DNA from 3 places in the Thermicanus aegyptius DSM 12793 genome. Region 3 is predicted to be linked to each of the others. Evidence: a T-box and tRNA genes for the amino acid it is inferred to sense, from the RefSeq annotation. Region 3 holds a T-box; the other regions hold tRNA genes.
What was found. A T-box is a leader RNA that pairs with one kind of tRNA and senses whether it is charged. The one in region 3 lies ahead of metG (methionine--tRNA ligase), so its partner is inferred to be a tRNA-Met.

Region 1: it encodes a tRNA-Met, which carries the amino acid that the T-box ahead of metG (methionine--tRNA ligase) is inferred to sense. The anticodon was not compared.
Region 2: it encodes a tRNA-Met, which carries the amino acid that the T-box ahead of metG (methionine--tRNA ligase) is inferred to sense. The anticodon was not compared.

The regions. Positions count from the first base shown of each region.
Region 1 covers NZ_KI783301.1:2,729,619-2,731,797, reverse strand. The annotation lists gene selA (L-seryl-tRNA(Sec) selenium transferase) at 1-371, shown strand, start outside; tRNA gene THEAE_RS0114485 (tRNA-Asn) at 519-593, shown strand; tRNA gene THEAE_RS0114480 (tRNA-Ser) at 595-687, shown strand; tRNA gene THEAE_RS0114475 (tRNA-Thr) at 693-768, shown strand; tRNA gene THEAE_RS0114470 (tRNA-Glu) at 830-904, shown strand; tRNA gene THEAE_RS0114465 (tRNA-Val) at 947-1,022, shown strand; tRNA gene THEAE_RS0114460 (tRNA-Met) at 1,053-1,129, shown strand; tRNA gene THEAE_RS0114455 (tRNA-Asp) at 1,150-1,225, shown strand; tRNA gene THEAE_RS0114450 (tRNA-Phe) at 1,239-1,314, shown strand; tRNA gene THEAE_RS0114445 (tRNA-Gln) at 1,442-1,516, shown strand; tRNA gene THEAE_RS0114440 (tRNA-Gly) at 1,541-1,616, shown strand; tRNA gene THEAE_RS0114435 (tRNA-Leu) at 1,629-1,717, shown strand; tRNA gene THEAE_RS0114430 (tRNA-Arg) at 1,757-1,833, shown strand.
Region 2 covers NZ_KI783301.1:629,060-631,238, forward strand. The annotation lists gene THEAE_RS0103290 (glycerophosphodiester phosphodiesterase) at 1-666, opposite strand, end outside; tRNA gene THEAE_RS0103300 (tRNA-Ala) at 886-961, shown strand; tRNA gene THEAE_RS0103305 (tRNA-Ser) at 1,180-1,270, shown strand; tRNA gene THEAE_RS0103310 (tRNA-Met) at 1,272-1,348, shown strand; tRNA gene THEAE_RS0103315 (tRNA-Trp) at 1,359-1,432, shown strand; tRNA gene THEAE_RS0103320 (tRNA-His) at 1,579-1,654, shown strand; tRNA gene THEAE_RS0103325 (tRNA-Cys) at 1,660-1,734, shown strand; tRNA gene THEAE_RS0103330 (tRNA-Arg) at 1,736-1,812, shown strand; tRNA gene THEAE_RS0103335 (tRNA-Ile) at 1,822-1,898, shown strand; tRNA gene THEAE_RS0103340 (tRNA-Ser) at 1,946-2,034, shown strand; tRNA gene THEAE_RS0103345 (tRNA-Asp) at 2,052-2,127, shown strand; RNA gene rnpB (RNase P RNA component class B) at 2,172-2,179, shown strand, end outside.
Region 3 covers NZ_KI783301.1:3,534,233-3,536,411, reverse strand. The annotation lists gene metG (methionine--tRNA ligase) at 1-1,036, opposite strand, end outside; T-box leader at 1,148-1,380, opposite strand; gene THEAE_RS0118740 (AbrB/MazE/SpoVT family DNA-binding domain-containing protein) at 1,725-1,991, shown strand; gene rsmI (16S rRNA (cytidine(1402)-2'-O)-methyltransferase) at 2,024-2,179, opposite strand, start outside.

The sequences.
Region 1 (2,179 bases), 800 kb from region 3:
GGGATCTCTTCCTTCCCGCAGACCAGGTAAAGAAAAAGGCGGAAAGGTTTCTTGAAAGCATCCTAAACGAAATGGAGGAGAGGAAATGGCGGGTTGAATTAGGGGAAGTCTCATCCGAAGTGGGTGGAGGTACCCTGCCTACCCATGTGATTCCGAGCTGGGCGCTTCTTCTATCCCATGATCAAGTCCGTCCCGTCCAATTAGAAAGAGCCCTTCGCCAAACAAATCCTCCGGTCATCGGAAGGATTGTGCAAGACCGCTTCTGCCTCGATTTTCGCACCATTCGCGAGGAAGAATATCCCGCCCTTTTCCGCTCCTTATTGGATGGGTTGGCAAACGTTCAAAGAGAAGAGTATGGGGAAATGGAGTAAATTAGGGAGAAAAAACCTGTTGACTTCACCGGTGCATTGATGGTATATTTAAAAACGTCGCTGCCGTATCGATCGTGTTTCCCTTTTCGGAAAAAAGACTTGAAAACCCGATGGGTTTCATAGTATGATATGTCTTGCCCCTACTATTCCGCAGTAGCTCAATGGTGGAGCAACCGGCTGTTAACCGGTAGGCTACAGGTTCGAGTCCTGTCTGCGGAGCCATGGATAGGTGTCCGAGTGGCCGAAGGAGCACGATTGGAAATCGTGTGTGCGGTTATAAGCCGTACCGTGGGTTCAAATCCCACCCTATCCGCCATCTATGCTCCTGTAGCTCAGTAGGCAGAGCGCATCCATGGTAAGGATGAGGTCGCAGGTTCGATTCCTGTCGGGAGCACCAGTTAAGAAGTTGAAGACGGTAAACGAAATTCGTGTAAGGAACTTTGGCGCGGTTCGGAGACGGCCCGTTGGTCAAGTGGTTAAGACACCGCCCTTTCACGGCGGTAACAGGGGTTCGAATCCCCTACGGGTCACCAATCTTCCCTTACACCTCACCGCTTTTACATTTACATTGAAAAGGACGGTTAGCTCAGCCGGGAGAGCACCTGCCTTACAAGCAGGGGGTCGGCGGTTCGATCCCGTCACCGTCCACCATCCGCATGAATCTTCTGTGATCCTTCAGATCGCGGGGTGGAGCAGTTCGGTAGCTCGTCGGGCTCATAACCCGAAGGTCGCAGGTTCAAATCCTGCCCCCGCAACCAATATTTATTGTCGCACTCGTGGTGCTGTGGTGTAGGGGTCAACATGCCGGTCTGTCACACCGGAGATCGCGGGTTCAAATCCCGTCAGCACCGCCATGTATGAACAGATGGCTCGATAGCTCAGTCGGTAGAGCAGAGGACTGAAAATCCTCGTGTCGGCGGTTCGATTCCGTCTCGAGCCACCACCATAGGTCGTATAGCGATCCCCGCTCGGGGGCATCGTTTTAAGGGGAAGGAATGAACTCCCCTTGATAAAAGAAATAAAAAATAATAAAATAACTTTTGTACGGGTTCTTTGGTTGATCGTCAAATTGGGGTGTAGCCAAGCGGTAAGGCAACGGACTTTGACTCCGTCATGCGTTGGTTCGAATCCAGCCACCCCAGCCATTTTATTTCAATAGCCATAAACTTGCGGATGTAGCTCAGCTGGTAGAGCACAACCTTGCCAAGGTTGGGGTCGCGAGTTCGAGCCTCGTCATCCGCTCCATTTTCTTCATGTGCCGGGGTGGCGGAATTGGCAGACGCACAGGACTTAAAATCCTGCGGTAGGTGACTACCGTACCGGTTCAAGTCCGGTCCTCGGCACCATTTCATCGATGCGGGATTTCCCCAATTCGAATACTTCATGTGCCCGTAGCTCAGCTGGATAGAGTGTCTGACTACGAATCAGAAGGTCGGGGGTTCGAATCCCTCCGGGCACGCCATATTACGGAAATCAGAAGTCGGATGCCGGAGAACGGGAATCAGAAATAGAATGGATTTGCGAAAGTAATTGAAATCGATAGATTATGCCGGTGTGGCGGAATTGGCAGACGCGCACGACTCAAAATTGTACGAGGCGGTTTTGGTTCGCGCGAAATGCCGGGACGCCTTGATAGATAAGGGGTTTGCGAAATGTCGACCTCGCTTTTTCCGGTTAGGCATCGCCAAACTCCGTAAATTTCAACCGCTTTTGACCCGCCTCGCTTTTGTAGCGACGTTGAGAGGTGGAGTTGTGTGCGGTTGGTGTGTCGACATTACCTCGAAATGATAAATGAGTCAAGTTGTTCG
Region 2 (2,179 bases), 2.9 Mb from region 3:
CAGTTTCATCACATCAATCAGATCAACCCAGTTGTCTACGGTATAGGGAATGACTTCGAAACCTCTGGAGAGACTTTCGTAATAGATGTCGAGGGTAAGGAAGGGGTAATAGGGATGCAAGGAGGATGCCCCCACGTCTCGGGCGATTGCCCAAGGCTCTGTTTGGTAAATGTAGATGAGAGCGGTTTTTACCCGGTCATCAAGACGGCGAAGGGTGAGGAGAGAGTTTACATCATAGGAAGAGATTACGGTGCGGTCGATGAGGCCATATTCATGAACCAACCGCAATGCTTTTTTCTCCAGGATCTCCTTATGATCGGGGGAGGGCTTTAATTCCAAATTTATGAATAAAGGCCTTTTTTGGACCCATGACAGAAAGTGTTTGAGGCTCGGCACCTTCTCTCCTGAAAAGCTTGGATGAAACCATGAACCGGCATCCAACTTTTGCAGGTCCTTGAACGTAATTTTGGCTAACGGTCCGGTACCGTTTGTGGTTCGATCAAGATGGGAGTCATGGAAGATGACGGGGATGAGATCCTTTGTAAGGCGGACATCGCATTCAATTCCGTCTGCCCCCTCTTGGTACGCCGACCGGAAGGCGGCCATGGTATTTTCGGGAGTGCTGGCAGAGGCGCCCCGATGGGCATAGATCAGGAAAGGAGCCATTTCTAACACCTCCAACATATCTTATGCAGAAAGGGGCAGGAAAAACAGGATCTCCGATCAAAGGATGGGAGATCCGTTGAAATCGCTTTTTCTGATGAAGATGATCAATCGACAGGGGAGAAATCATTCCTCTTCTTTTTTTAGGAGTTGGAAAAAATTGATGTTGCATTTTCCATCGGATCATGATACATTTATTTCTGCTGATCGCTTAAAAAGGATGGGGCATTAGCTCAGCTGGGAGAGCGCATGAATGGCATTCATGAGGTCAGGGGTTCGATCCCCCTATGCTCCACCATTCCACCTATAATTTAGGTATACGTGGATACGAAGGTTAGCCGGAATATCCTGTGTCTGAGAATGAGGCGGCCCTAATAGAAGGGCCTTTTTCATTCAAGAGGAAGAAAAAAGAGGCTTGAAACGAATGGGGAAGCTATGTTAAGATAACTTCTGTCGGTTCATTCCCTTGATCTTCTGGGATAAAACAGATAAAATAAAATGTATGACGGTAAATTTGGAGTGATACCCAAGAGGCCGAAGGGGACGGTTTGCTAAACCGTTAGTGGGTTTATACCCAGCGAGGGTTCGAATCCCTCTCACTCCGCCATGGCGGTGTAGCTCAGCTGGTTAGAGCGTACGGTTCATACCCGTGAGGTCGTGGGTTCGATTCCCTCCACCGCTACCAGCGTTTTCATAGGGGCGTAGTTTAACGGTAGAACAGCGGTCTCCAAAACCGTTAGTGTGGGTTCGATTCCTGCCGCCCCTGCCATTCAAAAAAGTGAGACGTATAAGCGGATCGTAGATGAAACCAGGATTGAAGTGCAGGGGAACGAATTCTACGCCAGAAATAGGCGGGAATTCGTTAAAAGCATGTGGTTTAGTAGGTAACATTTGCAATGTTCGGGGATGATGATGGCGGTCGTGGCGAAGTGGCGAACGCACCGGATTGTGGCTCCGGCATTCGAGGGTTCGATTCCCTTCGACCGCCCCATATATGGGAGCATAGCCAAGTGGTAAGGCACAGGTCTGCAAAACCTTTATTCCCCGGTTCGAATCCGGGTGCTCCCTCCATGTTCCAGTAGCTCAGCTGGATAGAGCAACAGCCTTCTAAGCTGTGGGCCGGGGGTTCGAATCCCTCCTGGAACGCCATCATTTCACGGGCCCTTAGCTCAGTTGGTTAGAGCGGTCGGCTCATAACCGATTGGTCGCAGGTTCGAGTCCTGCAGGGCCCACCAGATTTAGAAGTGAGAAGTAGGATAAAAAGAGAAAAATAGGGTAAAATGGAGGAGTACCGAAGTGGTCACAACGGGGCGGTCTTGAAAACCGTTTGGGTGTAAACCCACGGGGGTTCGAATCCCTCCTCCTCCGCCATTTGCTCACTTATGCGTGGTGCTGTGGTGTAGGGGTTAACATGTCGGTCTGTCACACCGGAGATCGCGGGTTCAAATCCCGTCAGCACCGCCATCTAACGAAGAAGAAGAAGAGCGAAAATCATGATGAGTTGTAAGGAATCTGT
Region 3 (2,179 bases):
GCTGGATAAAGGCTTCCGGTGTAAATATCCCATCTTGACCAAATGCGATTTCCCGCAACAGGTAATAACGGATCGCATCGGAACCGTAGCGGCCAATTAAAAATTTAGGGTCAATCGCATTCCCCTTCGATTTGGACATCTTCCCATCCGGCATCAGCAGCCAACCATGGCCAAATACCCTTTTCGGAAGGGGAAGGCCTAACGCCATCAGCAAGATGGGCCAGTAGATGGTGTGGAAACGGAGAATATCCTTTCCGATTAAATGAATATCCGCAGGCCAATAGCGGGAGAATTTCTCCTCATCCCTGCCGTATCCGATGGCGGTAATGTAATTGGAGAGGGCATCAATCCAGACATAAATGACATGATTCGGATTGCCCGGAACCGGAATCCCCCAATCGAAACTGGTACGGGATACGGAGAGATCTTCTAAACCCGGTTTTAGGAAATTTTGAATCATCTCGTTTCTTCTCGATTCCGGCTGGATAAATTCCGGATGTGTTTCAATGTAATGAAGAAGTTGATCCTGATATTTGGAAAGTCGGAAGAAATAACTCTCTTCTTTTACCAAAGAGACGGGACGTCCACAATCCGGGCAGAGATACTCATCCCCCTTCTTCGCCTGGAAAGGGGTCCAAAAGGCTTCACATTCCACGCAGTAGTAGCCCTCATATTCCCCCAGGTAGATATCTCCTTGATCCATTAATTTCCGAAAAATCTCCTGAACGACCTCTTCATGCCTTTCTTCAGAGGTTCGGATAAAATCGTCATAGCTGATATCTAGCTGCCTCCAAAGATCTTTAATCCAATCCACGATCGGATCAATGTACTCCAGCGGTTTTTTTCCGGCTCCTTCCGCTTTCCGCTGCAGTTTCTGGCCATGTTCGTCCGTCCCTGTTAGATAAAACACATCAAACCCCTTCAGCCGCTTGTAACGGGCCATGGCATCGGCGGCGATCGTCGTGTAAGCATTGCCGATGTGAAGGGTTGAACTGGGATAATAAATCGGCGATGTGATGTAAAAAGCAGGTTTCATTTCATCTTCCTCCTCTTGGATCATCTTGCTTGTAATCGAATCCCCTGAAATTCTTTTACCAACCGGGGAAATCCTAATCTTAAAAACAACAAAAGAAAAAACCCACCCCTTGCTTGGGGCGAGTTCGATCCCGCGGTACCACCCAACTTCTCCCTTTCCCCATGGGCAAAGGGACTTCATTCCTCTTCATGCCGTCCGATAACGCCGGATACGTCTCCCCCTACTCTCCTCTTCGTGGGAGCAACATCTGGGGCCATTTTCACCATGACGGCTTTGCCGGTTTCCACCCTCCCGGCTCTCTTTGAAAGCAAGATCATGGCTACTCTTCCCTTCATCGTTTTTCTTCTTTGCACTAGATTGTTAAAATTATACAAAAAAGAGTCCCATGTGTCAAGAGTATTCTTCCATTCGTTCTCTGTATTTCCTTAATTTAAGGAAATTATATCCATTTTTCTCTCCCCCTATTTCCTCAAAAAAGAGAGAATAAAGGCGAAGTGGAAATTTTTATCATTCCCAATTTGCACGTGAAGAGAAGCCTCGAAGGTGTACGTGTTATTAAAGTTCCTGCAATATTTACAATTTTTTTCCTGCAAATGTTATTGACTTTTATGGGAATGCTTGGTATCATACAAAATGTACAAGGTTGTCGAAAATTGATACAAAGAGAACGTAAGGAGAGGGTACATTTATGATTAAATCTACGGGGATTGTTCGTAAAGTAGATGAACTGGGCCGCGTTGTGATCCCGATTGAGTTGCGCCGTACCTTGGGTATCGCAGAAAAGGATGCTTTAGAGATCTATGTTGACGGAGAAAAGATCATCCTTAAAAAGTATGAGCCTGCTTGTATCTTCTGCGGTAATGCAGAACAGCTGACTTACTACCACGGCAAAGTGATCTGCCACCACTGCATTGAAGCATTGGTAGAAGAAGATAAAAAAGCGGTTACCCGCTAATGAACATCCCACCTGTCTTCGGGCAGGTGGGATTATTTCACATGAATCGCTTGATATACTTCTCTTTTTGAGATCTTTCTCTCCTTCGCCACGGTGAGGATGGCTTGCTTACGATCCATCCCCCTTTGCACCCAGATTTCCACATGTTCCTTAATACTTATCCCATCCCACCAGTTTATTTTCTCCGA